4 regions of the Streptomyces sp. NPDC005811 genome follow, and region 2 is predicted to be linked to each of the others. Evidence: riboswitches for the same ligand, from Rfam matches in the RefSeq annotation. Region 2 holds a riboswitch; each other region holds the start of a gene.
The links. A riboswitch is a leader RNA that binds a small molecule or an ion and turns the genes downstream of it on or off. The one in region 2 is predicted to bind S-adenosylmethionine.
Positions count from the first base shown of each region.

Region 1: another riboswitch for S-adenosylmethionine. It lies ahead of ABZ490_RS37135 (aminotransferase class V-fold PLP-dependent enzyme); the one in region 2 lies ahead of ABZ490_RS42055 (putative leader peptide).
Region 3: another riboswitch for S-adenosylmethionine. It lies ahead of thrC (threonine synthase); the one in region 2 lies ahead of ABZ490_RS42055 (putative leader peptide).
Region 4: another riboswitch for S-adenosylmethionine. It lies ahead of ABZ490_RS04895 (amino acid ABC transporter permease); the one in region 2 lies ahead of ABZ490_RS42055 (putative leader peptide).

Region 1 is NZ_JBEXXK010000045.1:25,241-30,347, forward strand. Features, by position in the region: gene ABZ490_RS37115 (NYN domain-containing protein) at 1-233, opposite strand, end outside; gene ABZ490_RS37120 (hypothetical protein) at 271-510, opposite strand; gene ABZ490_RS37125 (rhomboid family intramembrane serine protease) at 685-1,419, shown strand; gene ABZ490_RS37130 (Lrp/AsnC ligand binding domain-containing protein) at 1,416-1,697, shown strand; gene ABZ490_RS37135 (aminotransferase class V-fold PLP-dependent enzyme) at 1,731-3,101, opposite strand; SAM riboswitch class IV at 3,267-3,383, opposite strand; gene trpD (anthranilate phosphoribosyltransferase) at 3,461-4,525, opposite strand; gene ABZ490_RS37145 (cytochrome bc complex cytochrome b subunit) at 4,646-5,107, opposite strand, start outside.
Region 2 is NZ_JBEXXK010000058.1:14,376-19,482, reverse strand. Features, by position in the region: gene ABZ490_RS42070 (ABC transporter permease) at 1-125, opposite strand, end outside; gene ABZ490_RS42065 (ABC transporter permease) at 122-1,081, opposite strand; gene ABZ490_RS42060 (ABC transporter substrate-binding protein) at 1,085-2,704, opposite strand; gene ABZ490_RS42055 (putative leader peptide) at 2,882-2,998, opposite strand; SAM riboswitch class IV at 3,032-3,145, opposite strand; gene ABZ490_RS42050 (DUF1684 domain-containing protein) at 3,195-4,019, opposite strand; partial or broken gene ABZ490_RS42045 (LLM class flavin-dependent oxidoreductase) at 4,095-4,824, opposite strand; partial or broken gene ABZ490_RS42040 (2-oxoglutarate and iron-dependent oxygenase domain-containing protein) at 4,986-5,107, shown strand, end outside.
Region 3 is NZ_JBEXXK010000005.1:71,098-76,204, reverse strand. Features, by position in the region: gene thrC (threonine synthase) at 1-1,233, opposite strand, end outside; SAM riboswitch class I at 1,252-1,390, opposite strand; gene ABZ490_RS06920 (glucosyl-3-phosphoglycerate synthase) at 1,527-2,471, shown strand; gene ABZ490_RS06915 (trehalose-6-phosphate synthase) at 2,577-4,007, shown strand; gene otsB (trehalose-phosphatase) at 3,995-4,849, opposite strand; gene ABZ490_RS06905 (DUF3263 domain-containing protein) at 4,859-5,089, opposite strand.
Region 4 is NZ_JBEXXK010000003.1:255,290-260,396, reverse strand. Features, by position in the region: gene ABZ490_RS04905 (ABC transporter substrate-binding protein) at 1-724, opposite strand, end outside; gene ABZ490_RS04900 (amino acid ABC transporter ATP-binding protein) at 813-1,577, opposite strand; gene ABZ490_RS04895 (amino acid ABC transporter permease) at 1,679-2,656, opposite strand; SAM riboswitch class IV at 3,025-3,134, opposite strand; gene ABZ490_RS04890 (glutathione S-transferase C-terminal domain-containing protein) at 3,200-4,096, opposite strand; gene ABZ490_RS04885 (putative leader peptide) at 4,242-4,364, opposite strand; gene ABZ490_RS04880 (hypothetical protein) at 4,511-4,831, opposite strand; gene ABZ490_RS04875 (hypothetical protein) at 4,794-5,107, opposite strand, start outside.

The sequences.
Region 1 (5,107 bases), on a different contig from region 2:
AACAGCGGATCCGTCTCCAGCGCGGCCGCCATCGCGTTGCCCGCGAACTTCGCCCGGCGATTCGGGGCGAACCGGGCGTACTGCCGCAACTGGGCGGGCAGTTCGGCGACGGTCAGGCCGCCGAAGCCGTCGGAGACGATCTGCACGACCCGGCGGCGCACGCCGTCGGGCAGCGGACGGTCGAGCATCTCAGCGGCGCCGTCGCCCGGCCCCCCGCCTGCGCTCTCCGCCATCCGTCACACCCCAATACCTGTACGGGGCCAGCTCCGCTCAGGAGCCGGCGCCCGGCCGATCCACGAGTTCCACCTGATCCACGGCGTTGCACCAGCGGCACCGCACCGACTCGATGGTCTCACTGACCACCTCGCGCTCCTCGACCTTCGGCTCTCCGGCGAGGTCGAGGTGCACGTACTCCACGACCTTCGACGAGCGCGTCACGTCGAACCTGGTCAGGTTGCCGCAGAGGGTGCAGCGCCACCGCGTGGTCGCGGTCGGCAGGGGAACCGTCATCGTGACTGTCCTTCTAGTGTCGGTCTTCCATCAGGGTCGCGCCGGAGGCTCCCCGCTGTGCATGGCTCGTAACCCTACGGCCTGGCGGGTACTCGCCGCCCCTCCGTCCCACCGCCCTGCCGAGCGGCGAGGCGATATCGACCGATCTGCCGGGGTGCGTCATGCTCTGTGGTCATGATCGGCAACTGGAGCGGGACCGTCCGCAAGGCTCTGCGCGGCCCCTCGGCGCCGGTGACGTACGGGCTGATCGCCGTGTGCTGTCTGGTCTTCGTGATCGGCCCGGCCTCGGGGCTCGATCCGGCGTACGGCACCGGGGACGGGCTGATGGCCGCCCAGCGGGCCTATTTCCGCCGCTGGGGCGTGGTCCCGGTGGAACTCTTCACGGGCTCCGCGCGCGCCGTCCTGACCCCCGCCACGGCCCTCTTCGTCCACGGCAGCTGGGTGCACCTGCTGGGCAACATGCTCTTCCTCTACGTCTTCGGGGCGATGACCGAGGAACGGATGGGCCGCGTCGAGTTCACCTTCTTCTACGTGTGCTGCGGCTACCTCGCCCTGCTCGGGTACGCGGCCGCGCACTCCGGGTCGCCGCAGTCGCTGGTGGGGGCCTCCGGGGCGATCTCGGCGGTCCTCGGCGCGTTCCTGTACCTGTTCCCGCGGGCCCGGGTGACCAGCCTGCTGCCGTTCCTGTTCTTCCTGCCGCTGCGGTTCCCGGCGTGGGTGGTGCTGCCGTTCTGGGCGGCGCTCCAGTGGATCGCGGTGGGACGGGCGGCCCAGGGGCCCGGGGTGGCCTATCTGGCGCACCTGGTGGGCTTCGGCCTGGGGTTCGGCTACGCGTGGGCGCGTTTCGGCCGTACGACTAGAGTGAGGCCCGCCCCAGCTCCGGCCCCCGAGGGAGAGAACCAGCCGTGATCACCGCGATCGTCCTCATCAAGACCAGCGTGGACCGGATCCCCGAGATCGCCGAGCGGATCGCGGCGCTGGACTCCGTGAGCGAGGTGTTCTCCGTGACCGGGACGTACGACCTGATCGCCATGGTCCGGGTGCAGCAGCACGAGGACCTCGCGGAGGTCATCCCGGGCAGCATCAGCAAGATCCCCGGCGTCGAGGCCACGGACACGCACGTGGCGTTCCGTACGTACTCCCAGCACGACCTGGAGGCGGCGTTCGCGATCGGCCTGGACTCCTGACCGGCTGAACCCCGCCTCCGGCGCGACGGCGCCTCACACCGCCGGGACGCAGCGGCCGTCCTCCGTGCGGTACGTCCACTGCGGGCCCTCGGTCACCAGCTCGCGGACCGCCGTCACGAAACGGTCCACGTGCTCGTCCGGGGTCCCCGCGCCGAAGCTCACCCGGATGGCGTTCAGGGACTTCTCGCCCGGGGCCGCCTCGGGGGCACCGCACTCGCCCTGGGTCTGGGGGTCGCTGCCCAGCAGGGTGCGGACCAGGGGGTGGGCGCAGAAGAGGCCGTCGCGGACGCCGATGCCGTACTCGGCGGAGAGGGCCGCGGCGAAGTGGGAGCTGTTCCAGCCCTCGACGACGAAGGAGATCACACCGACCCGCGGGGCGTCGTCGCCGAACAGGGACAGGATCCTGACCTGCGGAACCTCGGCGAGGCCCGCGCGGACCCGGCCGATCAGGTGCTGCTCACGGGCGACGAGGTTGTCGAAGCCGGCCTCCGTGAGGGCCTTACAGGCCGAGGCGATGGAGTAGGCGCCGATGACGTTCGGGGAGCCGGCCTCGTGGCGGGCGGCCGTCTCGTGCCATTCCACGTCCACTCCCCCGTCCTCGCGCCGGGTGACCTTGCGGCTGGCGCCGCCGCCCGCGAGGTAGGGGTCGGCGGCCCGGAGCCAGTCGGCGCGTCCGGCGAGAACGCCGGAGCCGAAGGGGGCGTACAGCTTGTGGCCGGAGAAGGCGACCCAGTCGACGTCCAGGTCACGGACCGACACGGGGTGGTGCGGGGCCAGCTGCGCCGCGTCCAGGACGATCCGGGCGCCGTGCGCGTGCGCGGCCGCCGCGAGCTCCCGTACGGGCCACAGCTCGCCGGTGACGTTGGACGCGCCGGTGACACAGACCAGGGCCGGACCGTGGGGGTCGCGGTCGGCGAGGGCGCGCTCCAGGGTCTCGACGGCCTGCCGCGGGGTGCGCGGGGCGTCCAGGTAGGTGACCCGGGCGTCCTTCCAGGGCAGCAGGCTCGCGTGGTGCTCGGTCTCGAAGACGAAGACCTGGCAGCCGGCCGGGAGCGCGGCGGCCAGCAGGTTCAGGGAGTCGGTGGTGGAGCGGGTGAAGACGAGCTGGTCGTCCTCGCGGCAGTCCAGGAACGCGGTGACCGTGCGGCGGGCGTTCTCGAACAGGTCCGTGGAGAGCTGGGAGAGGTAGCCGGCGCCGCGGTGGACGCTGCCGTAGTACGGGGCGTAGGCCGCCACGTCGTCCCAGACGCGCTGGAGGGCGGGGGCGCTGGCGGCGTAGTCGAGCGCCGCGTAGGTGACCTCGCCGCCGGTGACGAGCGGGACGGTGACATCGCGGCCCAGAACGGGCAGCTCCGCCGAAAGGTCGCAAACGGGGCGGGTGGTGGCAGCGCTGGAGACAGACATGGCGAACTCCTGTGAAGGGCAAGCGGAATCACCGTGCGAGCGGGTACGGCTCGAGCACGGAGAAAAGTGAAAAGGGGTGTGCGGAGGCGGGGCTCGGCGCCCTATCGCATTCGCTTGCTCACAGAAGGCTCCCTCGACGACCAGGACCCCTGGTGTTTCGCGAGGGGTCCGCGCTTGCCGTGGACCTCGCTGCCCACGGCCTGGTCTTCACCCGGGGCACCCCGCCACGGACGGAGGGTTGCCGGACAGTCGGCCGGGGCCTCATGACTGTCACTCATGACCTGTACAGGAACGTACGGGAAGTGATCGCGGTCCCGCAACCCGTGTCCGAATGACGGGACCGCGCTCCTTCGCCGTCGTCAGGAGTTGGTCGCCGCGACCCAGCGGTCCAGGGCCTGCTTGGCGGCGCCCGAGTCGATGGACTCGGCCGCGCGGTCCATGCCGGCCCGGATCTGCTCCGCCAGGGTGCCCGTGCCCGGCTCCAGGGCGACCAGGGCGGCCGCCGAGTTCAGCAGCACGGCGTCCCGCACGGGGCCCTGCTCGCCGTCCAGCAGGCGGCGGGCGACCTCCGCGTTGTACGACGGGTCGCCGCCCCGCAGGGCCTCCACCGGGACCAGCTCGATGCCGACGTCCCGCGGGTCGAAGACCTCCTCGGTGACCTTGCCCTCGCGCACCACCCACACCCGGGAGGTGGCCGTGGTGGTCAGCTCGTCGAGGCCGTCGTCGCCCCGGAACACCAGGGAGGAGTGGCCGCGCTCGGCGAAGACGCCCGCGACGACCGGCGCCATGCGCGGGTCCGCGACCCCGACCGCCTGGGCCCGCACCCGGGCCGGATTGGTCAGCGGGCCGAGGATGTTGAAGACCGTGCGGATGCCCAACTGGCCGCGCGCGGCGCCCGCGTGACGCAGCGCCGGATGGAACTTGACCGCGAAGCAGAAGGTGATCCCGGCCTCCCGGGCCACCTCGGCCACCCGCGCCGGGGTCAGCTCCAGATTGACGCCCAGCTTCTCCAGCACGTCCGAGGCACCGGAGGCGGAGGACGCGGCCCGGTTGCCGTGCTTGACGACGGTGGCGCCGCTGCCGGCCACGACGATCGCCGACATGGTGGAGATGTTGACGGTCTTGGCGCCGTCGCCGCCCGTCCCGACGATGTCGACGGTCCGGCCCGGCACCTCGATCGTGTTGGCGTGCGCGTACATCGTCCGCACGAGCCCGTTGATCTCCTCGACGGTCTCGCCCTTGGCCCGCAGCGCCACCACGAACCCGGCGATCTGCGCGTCCGTCGCCTCCCCGCGCATGATCCGGTCCATCGCCCACGCGGTGGCGTCGGCGCTCTGGTCACGGCCGTACAGCAGGGCGTTCAGCACGTCGGGCCAGGAACGGCCCGCCGCGGTGTCGCCTCCAGCGGGGGTCACAGCGCTCATAGCCGCTCCTGGGTGTCGTAGAACCACGTGGAGCCACCTTATCCAGCTCAGGACACGGCGAAGGGCCCCGTCCGAACACCGGACGGGGCCCTTCGATCACGGCGTGGCGACGCCGGACGATCAGTGGTGGCCGTGGCCGCTCGTGATCTCCTTGTACTCCTCGACGGTCGGCTTCGGGATCTGCTGGTCCTCGCCGAAGTACGCGCCGCTGATCTTGGCGCGCAGCTTCTCGGACCGCTTGATCTTGCGCTCGACACCGTTCTCGTCGACCGCCGGGCCGACCGCGGCCGGCTGGTACTGCTCGTGCGCCGTGATGGTGTGGAGCTGCTCCTGGCTGAGCGGCTCGTGGACCTCGATGAACTCACCGTGCGGCAGGCGCTTGATGGTGCCGGTCTCGCGACCGTGCAGCACCTTGTCCCGGTCCCGGCGCTGGAGGCCGAGGCAGATGCGCTTGGTGAGGAGGTACGCGATGACCGGTCCGACGAAGAAGAAGATCCGGACGAACCAGGTGATCGAGTTGATCGACAGGTGGAAGTGGGTGGCCCACAGGTCGTTGCCACCGCCGACCAGCGTGATCATGTA
Region 2 (5,107 bases):
GGACCGGTCCCCGTGCCGTCCGTCGGCCGGGTCGCGTCGCCGGCGGCCTTGGCGGCTGCCTCGGCCGGGTCGCCGGCGCCTCCGTTCCCGCCCTCGGCATCGACGTCGACAAGGCTCTGGCTCATGCGAAGCTCGCCCTTCTGTCCGAGGCCACCACGATCCGCGGGTCCAGCAGCGGATAGACCAGATCGATGACCAGGTTCGTCGTCACGAAGATGAGCGCCCCGAACACCACCACCCCCTGGACCAGCGGGATGTCCTGCGCGGTGACCGCCGCCGCGGTCACCCGGCCGAGGCCGTCCCGGGAGAACACCGTCTCCACGACCACCGAACCGGCGATCAGCTGCCCCACCAGCAGGCCGACGACCGTCAGCGCCGGCAGGGACGCGTTGCGCAGCGCGTGCCGCAGATGGACCCGCCACCGGCCGGCGCCCTTGGCCCGCGCGGTCTCCACATACGCCTGGTCCAGCGCGGTGAGCAGACTCTTGGCGAGCACCTGGGCGATCTGCGCGCCGGTCGGCACCGCCAGGGTCAGGGCCGGCAGCACCAGCCCCTGGAACCCGTCGTTGCCGAACGCCGGGAACCAGCGCAGCCGGAAGGAGAACGCCTCGACGAGCAGCAGTCCCACCCAGAACGTGGGGACGGACACCCCCAGCGGGGGCAGCGACAGCAGGAACTGCCGCAGCCACCGCCGGGAGGTGAAGGTCGCCGCCACCGCCAGACCGCCGCCGAGGACCACCGCGAGCAGCAGCGCCGCACCGGTCAGCTGAAGGGTCTGCGGCAACGCGTCGGCCAGGGTCGAGGTGACCGGCCGGCCGGTGGCGACCGAGTCCCCGAAGTCCCCGCGCACCGCCCGGCCGAGGTAGTCGGCGTACTGCGCGAGCACCGGTTTGTCGAAGCCGTACTCGTGCCGCAGCGCGGCGATCTGCCTTGGGTCGATCTGCCCCGCGTCCATTCCGGCACCGGCCATCGCCGTCACGGGGTCGCCCGGCAGATAGTCGAGGACCAGGAACGACACCGTGTAGGCCGCCCACAGCACCCCGGCCGCCTGGGCGAGCCGTTTGATCACATAGCGGCGCACGGGCTAGCCGATCCAGGTGTCGTGCAGCTGGATCCGGCTGGAGGCGTCGAAGTCCAGATCGTGCACCTTCTGCGCGACGCCCAGCTGGCTCTGGAGCTCCACCACCGGTATGTAGTAGGCGTTCTGCACGATCAACTGCTGTGCCTCGCCGACCAGTTGCTTACGCTTGGCGGTGTCCGCGGTGGCCGCCTGCGCGGTCAGTGCGGTGTCCAGGGCGCCGGCCGGGACGCGGTAGAAGTTGGCGAGCTTCGTGGAGAAGTTGCTGCGCAGGATGTCCGGGTCGGCGCGGGTGATGTTCCCCCAGGACGCGTCGTAGTCGCCCGACTGGAGGGTCGGCGCGAGCTGGGTGATCTGGAGCTGCCTGAGGGTGATCTGGACGCCGACCGCCTTGAGCTGCTGCTGGATCAGCTCCAACGCGGGCTGGTTGGTGGCCGCGTTGGGGATCCAGGTGACGGTCAGACTGAGCTTCTTCCCGCCCTTGGTGCGGATGCCGTCACTGCCCGTCTTCCAACCGGCCGCGTCCAGCAGGGACTTGGCCTTGGCCGCGTCCAGGGGCAGGTCGGCGGAGAGGTCGGTGTAGTCGGGCGTGGTGTGGGCGAGGACGCTGGTCGCCGCCCGGGTGCCGGTCGGGAACACGGTGTCGGCGATCTGCTGCCGGTCGACGGCGAGCAGGATCGCCCGGCGCACCCGCGCGTCCTTCAGGGCGGGCTTGGAGTTGTTCAGCCCGAGACCGAACACCACACCGGGGTTGGCCCGCCGCTGGAGCGTGACCTGACCGCCCTTCAGCGCGGCCTCGTTGGCCTTGCCGACGCTGCCGATCGCGTCCACCTGGCCGGACTGGAGACTGCCGGCCCGTACGCCCGCCTCCGGAACGACCTTGAACACCAGCTTGTCGAGATAGGCCTCGCCCTTCTTGCTCCACCGCGAGGAACCCCAGGCGTACCCGGTGCGCCTGGCCAGGGTGATCGACTGGTTCTGCACATACTGCTTCAGCACGAAGGGCCCGGACCCGATCACGCCGTCGCTGCACTTCTGCTGCGGGGTCCTCCGCACGCTCGCCGACGACTCGATGCCCAGCGAATGTGTGGAAGTGGCTTGCAGGAACTGGGCGTTGGGCTGGGCGAACGTCACCTTGACGGTGAGCGGGTCGACCACGGCAGTGCTCTTGACACCGCTCAGATAGCCCTGGGCCAGGGTCCCGAGGGCGCCGAGCTTCGGTACGGCGTCGAAGTTGTCCTTGACGACCTGCGCGGTCAGCTTCGACCCGTCGCTGAAGGTGACGCCCGACCTCAGATGGAAGGTGAACGTGGTGGTGTCGGAGCTGATGTCCCAGCTCTTCGCCAGCCACGGCACGATCTTGCCGGTCTTGGGGTCCTGGTCCGTCAGGGAGTCCACGAGCTGGCGTACCGAGTAGATGGTGTCGTTGCTGCCGACCTGCTGCGGATCCACGCAGCCGGCGTCCGACCCCACCGCGAAGGTCAGGGTGCCGCCGGACTTCGCCGGGCCGTCGCCGGAGCCGGAGCCGTCGGTGCCCGATCCGCAGGCGGTCAGGAGGACGCCGCTGGTCACCAGGGCGGTCAGGGCCGCCCAGCGGGAGGATCTGACGTCGGGAAGTGCGTTCACGGAGGGTTCTCCTACTCGTGTCACCAGGCATGGGGGTGCCGTACCGGGCACGGTCCCGCGCAGGGGCGTGCGGCCCCCGGGGAGCGCTGGGCAGACAGGGGTCAGCGAGAAAAACGAGAAAAGGGGGAAGCGGGAAAAGGGGGAGTGTGGAAGGCGATCAGGCGGCGGGCAGGCCCGTCAGGCCTGACAGAGGCAGCTGGTCGAGCGCTTCAGATCGATGTGGCGCCGACGGGAGAGCCGGGAGAACACCGTGGCGACGGCGAAGGAGGCAGCGAGCTCACCGCTGTGCCGCATACTCGTCCTCCCCGTCTCCGGCCCGCCGAAGGGGCCACGCGCTTGCGGGGATCATCGGTGATCCCGCCGGGCTTTCACCTGGAGCACCCCACCGCGCGGGAGGGTTGCCGGTCAGCAAGCCAGGGCTTGACGCTGACACTCGATGCCATTCGTGATCGTACGGAGCGGACTTGTCGTACGTCAATGGCGGAACCGCTCAGGCACCGCCGCGCTCGCGAGGGAGTTTCTGTCCGGCCTCGATCGCCACCGGCAGCCGGTTCTCGGCCGGCGGCAGTGGGCAGGTGGCGAGGTCCGTGTAGGCGCACGGAAGATTCGCCGCGCGATTGAAGTCCAGGACGACCGTGCCGTCGGCGGCGGGCGCCTCGACCGCCAGCACGCGGTTGGCGGCGTACGTGGTGACACCGGAGGTCGCGTCGGTGAACAGCACCGTCAGCTGTCCCGCACCCCGTCCCGGGAACGCGGTCAGGGACAGCCGGTGCCCGTCCAGCTCGAACTCGACCCTTCCCGGAGCGTCGTACACATGCTCCAGTCCCTCGACCGCGGCGCCCACGGTGGTCGGCCGGGGCGTGTCGAAGGGGACGTACCGGCCCGGCACGGCCCAGCGCGGGTCGGGCGCGTAGGCGGGCGTCCCGGTGAAGGCCGTGCGCAGCGGTGCGTCCGGGTGCCTGGGGCGCACGATGTCGTGGCCGCCCCGCTTGGCGACCTCGATCACGGCGTCTCCCCAGACCGCGTCGACGCCGCCGCGCTCGGGCAGGACGCCGAAGCGGTGTTCGCCGCGCACGGGCTCCCCGGCGACCAGCAGTTCCTCCCCTTCGTCGAGGTGTACGACGACCCCGTCGGGGCCGGTGTGCCAGGCGCCGGGAGCGTCGGGGAAACGCTGCGGCCGGTCGTCCAGCCAGTGCAGGCCCGTGATCGCCAGGAATCCGTGCGGGTCGGCGAGCCGGGCCTCCTGGGCGCGGTACCAGTCCAGCCAGCGCTCGGTGAAGGCGTGCAGGTCCGCCGCGGTCGCTTCCGTCGTCATGTGTCCTCCTTCGGTGGGCGAGGCTCAGCCTCGCGCAGGGGTGGGTACAGGGGTTCGTCCGGCCGGACGGGAGCCTCAGCCGGCCAGTGCGCCCAGGAGTTCCCAGGTGCGCCGGCGGTCCGCATCTCCCGCGAGGTCGGTGCCCGAGAACACGACCTCGGTGGCCCCGGCGTCGCGGTAGCGCCGCACCTCGGCCTCGATCGCCCTCTCGTCGCCGATCACGGCCAGGTCGGCGGCCCGTCGGCCGCCGGAGAGCTCGATGACCCGCGCGTAGGACGGGATCCCTTCGTAGAAGGCGAGGTTCTCGGTGGCCCGCGGCCTCGGCCGCGGCGGTCAGGGCGGGAACGATGTGGTCCGCGGTCCGGCGAGATGGGGCAGGATCCCGTTCACCTCGGAAGTCGGCCGTGCCGGTCTCGGTCAACTGCCGTAGCGCGGTGAGGAATTCACGCAGCCGGGCGACGGGCCGTTCGAAGGGCAGGCCGAACCCGGTCTCCGTCAGCAGTTTCGTGCCCAGCGCCAGACCGAGGTGGTAGCGGCCGTGCGTGGCGGCCTGGGCGGTCTGGGCCTGGCTGGAGACGAGCAGCGGATGCCGGCCGAAGACGGGGATCGCCGAGGTCCCCACCTGCAGTCCGGGCACCTCGCGGCCCACGATCGCCGCGAGCAGGGGCGAGTCGGCGCCGAAGGCCTGCCCGAACCAGGCCGACCGCAGACCGGCGGCCGCGGCCGCGGCCGCCCGGGCGAGTCGCACGGTCGCGTCGACCTGGTTGGGCGCGTCGGTTGCGTCGAACGTCACTCCCACCGTCATGCCAGTCAGAACGGACACCGGTCGAACCCGCATTCCGGCCCGGGTGTGACAGCTTCTTTGCAGTCATGTGTACGCGCCCGGGCTCGTCCCGGCAGGCGTTCGCGGGCGTGCTGTGATCCGGCCACGGAGACCGCCCGGTCCGTCCCGCGCGAAGGAACCCCATGGCCCAGCCCACAACCCTGCCCGTCATCGGCATCTCCCGCCTCCGCGCCCCGGACACCGACCGCGACGGCTTCCTCGCCGAACTCCGTTCCGCCGCCCACGAGGTGGGCTTCCTCCAGGT
Region 3 (5,107 bases), on a different contig from region 2:
GGCCACCGCGTCCAGCGTCTTCAGACCGTCACCGGTGTTCAGCACGACGGTCGTCTTCGCCGGGTCCAGCAGCCCGTTCTCGATCAGCTTCTTCGTGACGCCGACCGTCACACCGCCGGCGGTCTCCGCGAAGATGCCCTCGGTCCGGGCGAGGATCCCGATCGCCTCGACGACCTGCTCGTCGGTCACGTCCTCCACCGCGCCGCCGGTGCGACGCGCGATGTCGAGGACGTACGGCCCGTCCGCCGGGTTGCCGATCGCCAGCGACTTGGCGATGGTGTTCGGCTTCTGCGGGCGGACCACGTCGTGCCCGGCCTTGAAGGCCACCGACACCGGCGAGCACCCCTCGGCCTGCGCACCGAAGATCTTGTACGGCTTGTCCTCGACGAGCCCCAGCTTGATCAGCTCCTGGAGACCCTTGTCGATCTTCGTGAGCTGGGAGCCGGAGGCGATCGGCACGACCAGCTGGTCCGGGAGCTGCCAGCCGAGCTGCTCGGCGATCTCGTACGCCAGTGTCTTGGAGCCCTCGGCGTAGTACGGCCGCAGGTTGACGTTGACGAAGCCCCAGCCCTCGCCCGCCGGGTCGCCGATGAGTTCGGAGCAGAAGCGGTTGACGTCGTCGTAGTTGCCCTCGATGCCGACGAGCTCGCCGCCGTAGATCGCGGCCATGACGACCTTGCCCTGCTCCAGGTCGTGCGGGATGAACACGCAGGAGCGGAAGCCGGCCCGGGCGGCGGCGGCGCCGACGGCACCGGCGAGGTTGCCGGTGGAGGAGCAGCTCAGGGTGGTGTACCCGAAGGCCCGCGCCGCCTCGACGGCCTGGGCGACGACCCGGTCCTTGAAGGAGTGGGTCGGGTTGCCGGAGTCATCCTTGACGAACAGCTTGCCGGCCTCGACGCCCAGCTCGCGCGCCAGGTTGTCGGCCTTGACGAGCTTGGTCCAGCCGGGGTTGATGTTGGGCTTGTCGGCCACGTCCGCCGGGACGGGCAGCAGCGGCGCGTAGCGCCAGATGTTCGCGGGTCCCGCCTCGATGCGCTTCCTGAGCTCCTCCGGGTCGTAGGAGGAGAAGTCGTACGCGATCTCGAGCGGGCCGAAACACTCCTCGCAGGCGAAGACCGGGCCGAGCGGGACCTGGTGACCGCATTCCCGGCAGCTCAACGCGGCGGCGGGGCCGAGGTCTACGGTGGAGGCGACGGAATCGGTGGATCCGGTTTCAACAGTCTGCGCAGCCATGTGAGGCGAGGCCCTTTCTCCTCATCTTCCTCACGACGCATCTCGCCGTGAGACGGATTTGGCACCTTCCCAAGCCGGGAGCCTCGCGTGAACGAGACCGGCTGGAGGGTTGCCGGGGCTTCATCGGGCCGTATCCCTCTGCCCCTCTGGATGAGCGGTATGAAGTTGTGGACGCCGGGCCACCGAGGACATGCGATGGTCACCCGCGTTGTCCAAGACTGTAACCGACAACCTGGACAGTTGAGATAGTCGTCCGAACCGCGAGATGGATCACAGGTGAAGGAGCCGCCTACGTGCTGGAAGAAGTCGAGCGCTGGCTGACCACCCGCTCCTGGACCATGACCGATCGGCCACTGCACCGGATCATGGCCGCCAAGCGGTCCTCGGGGCAGCGGGTCAGTGTCGTGCTGCCCGCACTCAACGAGGAGGAGACCGTCGGTGACATCGTCGCGGTCATCCGGCACGACCTCATGCAGCAGGTCCCGCTGGTCGACGAGCTCGTGGTCGTCGACTCGGGGTCGACCGACCGCACGGCGGCGGTCGCGGCGGCGGCGGGGGCGCGGGTCGTCCACCGCGACACGATCCTGCCCCGCATCCCGGCCGTGCCCGGCAAGGGCGAGGTCCTGTGGCGCTCCCTGCTGGTCACCGGCGGGGACATCGTCTGCTTCATCGACGCCGACCTCCGGGAGTTCTCCTCGGACTTCGTCTCCGGCATCGTCGGCCCGCTGCTCACCGACCCCGCGGTGGACCTCGTCAAGGGGATGTACGACCGTCCCCTGGGCGGCGCCGCCGGGCAGGGCGGCCGGGTCACCGAGCTGATGGCGCGCCCGCTGCTGAACATGCACTGGCCGCAGCTGGCCGGTTTCGTGCAGCCGCTCGGCGGCGAGTACGCGGCCCGTCGCTCACTGCTCGAACAGCTGCCGTTCCCGGTGGGGTACGGCGTCGAGCTGGGGATGCTGATCGACGCGCTGCACCTGGTGGGCCTCGACGCGCTCGCGCAGGTCGACGTCGGGGTGCGCAGGCACCGCCACCAGGACGGGCAGGCCCTCGGCCGGATGGCGGCGGCGATCTACCGGACCGCCCAGCTGCGGCTGGCCCGCGGCCATCTCGTCCGCCCCGCCCTGACCCAGTTCGAGCGCGGCGCCGACGGGTTCGAGCCGCGTACGTACTCGGTGGACACGGAGGAGCGGCCGCCGATGGCGGAGATCGCGGAGTACCAGTCCCGCAAGGTCGCCTAGCCGATTCCGCCGTACGGGGGACGGGTCGTATACGGCCGGATATGACCCGTCCACGCAGCGCCACCGTACGTTTGAGCGTTTCCCGACCGGGCTAGGTTGAGGCGTATGGCTTCCACGCACGACACTGCTGCTCGGGGTGCTCAGGTGCTGGTCGCGTCCAACCGCGGCCCGGTCTCCTACACGGTGGGCGAGGACGGCTCGCTGCACTCGAAACGCGGGGGCGGCGGGCTGGTCTCCGGTCTGTCGGCGATCGGCCCCGAGGCGGGCGCCCTGTGGGTGTGCTCGGCGCTGTCCGACGGCGACCGGGAGGCGGTCCGGCGCGGGGTCGGCGAGGAGGGCGTGCGGATGCTGCCCGTTCCCGCCGACGTGCACGCGGACGCCTACAACGGCATCGCGAACTCGGTGCTCTGGTTCATCCACCACCTGCTGTACCAGACCCCGCTGGAACCGGCCTTCGACTCGGAGTTCCGGCGCCAGTGGGCGTCGTACGAGACGTACAACCGCGCCTTCGCGGAGGCGCTCGCGCAGGAGGCGGGGCCGGGCGCGGCGGTCCTCGTGCAGGACTACCACCTCTGTCTGGTCCCCGGGATGCTCCGCGCGCTCCGCCCCGACCTGCGGATCGGGCACTTCTCGCACACGCCGTGGGCGCCGGTGGACTACTTCGGGCTGCTGCCGTCGGACATCCGCGAGCAGCTGCTGCGGGGCATGCTCGGCGCGGACCGGCTGGGTTTCCTCACCCGACGCTGGGCGGACGCGTTCACCGCGTGCTGCGCGGAGTACGCGGGCGGCACGGGCGGCACCCGGATCGGGGTGCACGGGCTGGGCGCCGACGCCGACTTCCTGCGCGAGCGCGCGCACCGGCCGGACGTGGCGGAGCGGATCGCCGCCCTGCGCGCGGAGATCGGCGGCGCGGAGTCGGGGGCCGGGCGGCGCCGGACGATCGTCCGGGTCGACCGCACCGAGCTGTCGAAGAACATCGTGCGCGGTCTGCTGGCGTACCGGCAGCTGCTCGACGACCACCCCGAGTGGCGGGAGCGGGTCGTCCACCTCGCCTTCGCCTATCCCTCCCGGCAGGATCTCGCCGTCTACCGCGACTACACGGCTGAGGTGGCGCGGCTGTCGGCGGAGATCAACGAGCGGTACGGCACACCGGGCTGGACCCCGGTGCTGCTGAACCTGGAGGACGACTTCGCCCGCTCCCTCGCCGCCTACCGCCTCGCGGACGTGGCCCTGGTCAACCCGATCCGGGACGGGATGAACCTGGTCGCCAAGGAGGTCCCGGTGGTCTCCGACGAGGGGTGCGTGCTGGTGCTGTCGCGGGAGGCGGGGGCGTACTGGGAGCTGGGCGAGGACGCGCTCGTGGTGAACCCGTACGACGTCCTGGAGACGGCCCGGGCCCTGCACGAGGCCCTGACCATGGGGCCGGAGGAGCGCGCCGAGCGCGTCAAACGGCTGGCCGCCGCCGCGACCGCGCTGCCCCCGGCCCAGTGGTTCCTGGACCAGCTGACGGCCCTGCGGGACCTTCAGCCCAGCTGACGGGCGAGGTCCTTCAGGAGCCGTACGACGCCGGCGGGGCCGTCGACGACCAGGTCGGCGCGGGTGGCGAGTTCCGTCACCTCGGTGGAGCCGCTGCAGACGAGGAGGCCGGGGACGCCGTCCTGGCGGAGTTTCTCGACGGCGGCGAAGGCGGGGAGGTCGCCGAGGTCGTCGCCGGCGTAGAGGACGGACCGGGCGCCGGTGGCGCGGACGTGGTCGAGGAGGGCGACGCCCTTGTCCATGCCGGGCGGGCGCAGCTCCAGGACGTACCGGCCGGGTTCGACGATCAGGCCGTGGCGGGCGGCGAGGGCGGCGAGGGGTTCGCGGAGGGCCTCGAAGGCGGCGAGGGGGTCGGTGGCGCGGCGGGTGTGCACGGCGACGGCGCGGCCGCCCTTCTCCTCCACCCACACGCCCCGGCCCGCGTCGGCGGCCGCCAGGACGGCGGGCAGTTCGGCGCGGACGGCGGCGACGCCCGGGTGGGGTGCGGGGGCGGTGATCTCCTGGGTGCGGGCCTCCCAGCGCTCGGCGCCGTAGTGGCCGAGGACGGTGAGGTGGTCCAGCCCCCTGGCGCCGGCGAAGCCGCCGTTGCGGACGGCCACCTCGGCGGGGCGGCCGGTGATGACGGCGACGGCGGCGACCCGGGGTGCGAGGGCCGCGAGGGCGGGGAGGGCGTCGGGGTGCGCGCGGGCGTCCTCGGGGTTCTCGACGATCGGGGCGAGCGTGCCGTCGAAGTCGAGGCCGACGAGGGTGGCGGCGGGGCGCGCGAGGATCGCGGCGAGTGCCTCGCGGCCGGCCGGGGTCGTGGGTACGGGGTCCGTTGAGTACGTCTCGTGGGTGCCCATACGGCGACCCTAGCGGTCGCCCCGCCTGGTCTCGCGGACCCTTCTCAGTCTGTTCACCGTCACCGGGTCGTGGGCCAGCGCCCTCGGGTCGTCCAGGAGGGCGTTGAGGAGCTGGTAGTAGCGGACCGGGGAGAGGTCGAGTTCCTCGCGGACGGCGCGTTCCTTGGCGCCGGGGCCGGGGAAGGTGCGGCGTTCCAGGGCGAGGACGGCCCGTTCCCTGGGCTCCAGTTGCTCCTGCATACCCGCACCGTAACCCCG
Region 4 (5,107 bases), on a different contig from region 2:
CGCTGCTGAGCGCCAGGTAGAGGCCGTTGCGGTCCGGGTAGTACTTGATCGTGAGCTTCTTGCCCTCGGCCTCGAGCTTCTTCTTCCACTCCAGGAGGATCTTCTCCTGGTTGGTGCCGGAGCCGACGGAGACGGTGAGGCCGGCGAGGTTCTCGTACTTGCCGTCGAAGTTCCAGGTGCTGGACTTCTTCACCTCCCAGCCGAGGTTGTCCTGTCGGTAGGAGGCGAACTCGTACTTCTTCTTGCGCTCCTCGGTGTCGGTGACGTTGGAGAAGGCCGCGTCGACCTTGCCGCTGTCGATGCCGACGAAGAGGTTCTCCCAGGTGAAGTTCTTCGTCTCGGGCTTCAGTCCGAGGACCGCGGCGACCAGGCGGCCGAGGTCGGGCTCGGCGCCGGTGAGGGTCTTCTGGTCGTCGCCGACGTAGGCGAGCGGGGCGAAGCCGGAGGGCAGGGCGCCGATGCCGATGGTGAGCTTGCCGCTCTTCTTGACGGCGGCGGGCAGTTCGGCGCTGATCGACTTGACCTCGGAGACCTTCAGGGTGGTCTCCTTGGCGGCGCCGTTGGAGACCCGGCCGATGGTCACGCTGCCGGAGGCGGCGGATCCGGCCGTGGTGGCGGCGTCGCTCTCACCACCGCAGGCGGCGAGCCCGGTGGCGAGGGTGGCGACCGCGGTCGCCGCGGTGATGCCGCGAATCAGGCTGCGTCGGGTGAAGTGGGTGGCCATGGCCGTCCTTTGTGACTGGGTGAGATGAGAGAGAGGGAGAGGGGGTGAAAGGGGTGTTGCCGTGCGTGGGGGGAAGTCGTGGGCTCGGTCAGAGGACCTTGCTGAGGAAGTCCCGGGTCCGCTCGTGCTGCGGCTTGTCGAGGACCTCGTGGGGCGGGCCCTGTTCGACGATCCGGCCGCCGTCGATGAAGACGACCTTGTCGGCGACCTCGCGGGCGAAGCCGACCTCGTGGGTGACGATGACGAGGGTGGTGCCGCTGGTCGCCAGGTCCTTGATGACGGCGAGGACCTCGCCGACCAGTTCGGGGTCGAGGGCGGAGGTGGGCTCGTCGAAGAGGATGACGCCGGGGCGCAGGGCGAGGGCGCGGGCGATGGCGACGCGCTGCTGCTGGCCGCCGGAGAGCTGGCGGGGGTAGGCGCCGGCCTTGTCGGCGAGGCCGACCCGGCCGAGGAGTTCGCGGGCGAGCTCCTGCGCCTCGGGCTTGCCGAGCCGCCCCGTCGCCACGGGGGCGGCGGCGACGTTGTCCAGCACGGTCAGGTGCGGGAAGAGGTTGAAGTTCTGGAAGACGAAGCCGATGCGGCTGCGCTGGGCGAGGATGACGCGCTCGCTGACCTCGCGCAGCCGGCCGCCGTGCCGGCGGACGCCGATCGGTTCGCCGTTGATGCTGACATGGCCGATCTCCGGCTTCTCCAGATGGTTGATGACCCGAAGCAGGGTGGACTTGCCGGAGCCGGACGGGCCGAGGATGACGGTGACCTCGCCGGGCCGGACGGTCAGGCTGACACCGTCCAGGACGCGGTGCGCGCCGTACCACTTGTGCACGTCGTGCACCTCGACGGCGGCGGGCACCACCGCGGTGGCGGCCTGCTCGGTCTCGACGGTCTCGACGGTCTCGGTGGTGGCGGTGGTCTCGACGGTCTCGGTGGTGACGGTCGCGGCGGTGGTCTCGGCGGTCATACGGCGGCCTCCCGGCGGATGCGGGCACGCAGGTCGGTGAGACCGGTCCGCAGCTGCTGCAACGGCGTCGGCGGCAGGGAGCGGGTGGCACCCCGGGCGTAGTACCGCTCGACGTAGAACTGGACGACGGAGACGAGGCTGGTCAGGATCAGGTACCAGACGGTGACGACCAGCAGCAGCGACACGATGTCGCCGGGGTAGGTGGCGCCCATGGTCTGCGCGGTGCCGAACAGGTCGAGCAGCGACACGTAGAACACCAGCGAGGTGGCCTTGACCAGGCCGATGAGCTGGTTGACGTAGTTCGGCACGATCGAGCGCAGGGCCTGCGGGAAGACGATCCTGCGGAACTGGTAGCCCTTGGGCAGACCGAGGGCGGCGGCCGCCTCGTGCTGGCCCTGGTCGACGGAGAGGATGCCGCCGCGGACCACTTCGGCGGCGTAGGCGGCCTCGTTGAGGCTGAGACCGACGACCGCGATCACCATGTCGGTGGCGAGCCGGGACTCGTCGAAGGTGAAGAACGCGGGGCCGAAGGGGACGCCCACGCTGAGCGTCTGGTACAGGGCGCTGAAGTTGTACAGGAACAGCAGGACGACGATCAGCGGGATGGAGCGCAGCGCCCAGACGTAGGTCCAGCTGACGGCCCGCAGCACCGGGGACTTCGAGAGCCGGGCGAGGGCGAGCAGGACTCCGCCGAGAAGGCCCAACACCGCGCTGTAGGCGGTGACTTCGAGGGTGATGAGCAGTCCGTCGAGGATCACGGGGCGCAGGAACCAGTAGCCGAAGCGGTCCCACTGGTAGAACGGGTTGGACACCAGGCCGTGCGCGAACTGGGCCACCAGGACCAGCACCACGGCGGTGGCGATCCAGCGTCCCGGGCGGCGCAGTGGCTGAACGCGCTGTGCGGTGAGCTTCTCTGACGGGGTGTCGGCGGCGGGTGCCTCGGCGAGGGTCACGGCGCCTGGGGGTTCACTCATGGTGGGCTCCGGCGGGAGTCGGGCACCCCGGGCCGACGCAGACGTGAGGAGCCGTTGCGGATCAGCGCACGGCGCACGGGTGCGTACGGGGGGACCGGGGTGGGGCGGTGGGCGGCACACCGCTGCGGCGGTGTCCGTCAGGAACGCGGAGTCGGGGCGAAGGGCCAGAAGAAGAAGGTTCAGCCCCGACAGCGGGCACGGCCCGGTGCGGTACACAGTGCGCTGTTCACGCGGAGCAGATCGACGGCGCGGTTGGCGGCGAACAGGTTCGACAGGTTCGCGTACGGCTGTACGCAGCCCTGGGGACGGCGTGCGGCCGTCCTGGGAGCTGCGTACATCTCGTCACCATCTCTGTTCCGGCCCTGTGGGCCTCGCGCTTACCGAAACGTCATCCGGTCCGGTCGTCACCTGGGGCACCCCACCGCGGAGCGAGGGTTGCCGGTCAGCAAGCCAGGGCTTGTCGCTGACGCTCATGACCGTTCTGCCCGCAAGTAAGGCAGTCGACCGATCAAATGTCAACGGCCGTCCGAGGGATGGACTCCCTCAAGGCCGGTTGACCTGCGGAGGAAGGCTGTTTCCGTCCGCCGCGTGGGCTGCCCAGTCCAGGATCTGGACAGCGGCTCCGGCGGCCTCCAGCCCCTGGCAACGGGCGTGGTGGCGGCGGGCGATGCCGTCCAGGTCGAGGTGCGCGCCGAAGGCCGGGTGGGCGGCCAGCCGGCGGGCGTAGGCCCACAGGGCGGGGTGTCCGGCGATGCGGCGCACGGCGTCGGCGTCGAGGTGGTGCCGGTGCACGGTGTCCAGCCGGACCAGCGCCACCCACAACTCGACGTCCGCCGCAGTGATCTGATCGCTGATCAGGTACGGCTGCACGCCGAGCCCTTGCTCCAGCACGTCGAGCGTGGCGAGCAACGCGTCGAGCGCGGCGGTCCGCCCGGCCGGGTCGGCGCCCGCCTCCCCGGCACACTGGGCCGCCCGCTCGATGCCCTGGGCGCACATCCGTTCCACGGCCTCGATCTCCGACTCCGAGCCGTACGGGTACAGCACCGCCCGGCCGCCGGCGAACCGCCGGGCCAGGTCGCGGGCGATGTCGGGGCCGTGGGTGGAGACGATCCGGCCCGACCAGTCGTCGCTGAGCACCGGCGCGAGGGCCGGGCCGGTGTAGCGGTGGGCGCTGGCGTCGTAGAGCGGGCGCAGTTGCGTGTGGCCGCCGTCGGGACAGTCGGGGACGGCGGGCAGGAAGGTCACCGGACAGGCCCGGTCGAGGCCGAGGAGCGCGTGGGTGACGGCGATGCGCAGTCCGTCCGGGTCGGCGGTGGACAGATGGAGCCGGTAGCGGCGCGGCACGGCGTAGTGCCCGCTCCGCGCGTCCCGGCCGATGCGGCCCCGGAAGGCGGGGGCGGGGCGCGCGGACGGGTGGGCGGCCAGCGGTGTGACGGACATGCTTCTCCCCGGGGGCGGGCGCACGGGCGGACGTGCGCGCGGCGGATGCGACGGCGAAAAGGGAGACGGCCCTTCGTCCACACACGCGGGACGGGGCGGTGTCCGGTGGACACCGCCGCTGGGTCCGGCGCGGGAGGGGCCCGGCTCAGCCGTGGTGGCTGATGGCGCTGCAGACGCGCTGCAGGTCGATGTGACGGCGGGAGGTGAGCAGGGGCGACGACCAGGTCGTGCGGCTCGTGCGGCCGGTGGCCGGATGCAGGCGCCCCATGTTTCCCTACCTGTTCACTAGGATTCCCGAATCGAGTGTCGATCCACCCCCGGCGGACGTCAAGGGGGCGTCCACCAGGTGAGTACGGCGGGTGAGACGGAACAGTCCGAGGCGAATCGGTCCGCGGCTGATCGGTCCGAGGCGGATCAGTCCGAGGCGGGCAGTGCCTTGGGCGCCTTGACGGTGAGCGGCTGTCCTCCGTAGGTCAGGGGTCCCGCACCCGAGGCGGTGCAGAGGAGTTCGAGGGTGTCGTCGGCGTCGACGTACCGCTTGCCGATGAGGGTGCCGGGCGTCGCCGCGGCGGCCGGGGCGGCCGGCGCCTGCCCGGCCGGGACCATCGCGGTGCCGTCGCACTCGATGGGGCCGGCCGTGTCCACGGGGACCCGGATGACGATCACCCGGGTGGTGCCGGTCGCCGCGGCGAGCTGGTCACCGGGGCGCGGGGCCGGTGCGGGGGAGGTCGCCATGGCTCTGTTCTCCTTCGGGTGCGGAGGCGGGTACGGGGGTGGCCGCGGGTTCCGCCGCGACGGCGGAGCCGGTCAGGCGGTCTCCCAGCCGGTCCAGGTCGTAGGACTGACGGGCCAGCCAGAAGCGCAGGAAGCCGGTGAGGGAGTAGCGCAGGAACAGCGCGCCGCCCACCACCGCGGCGGTGACGCCGCCGAGGCCGAGGGCGAGGGCGTCGCCCTGGCCGAGGTCCGAGTCGGTGGCGTGGGCGAGCGGGAAGGCGAGCCCGCCGAGGACCA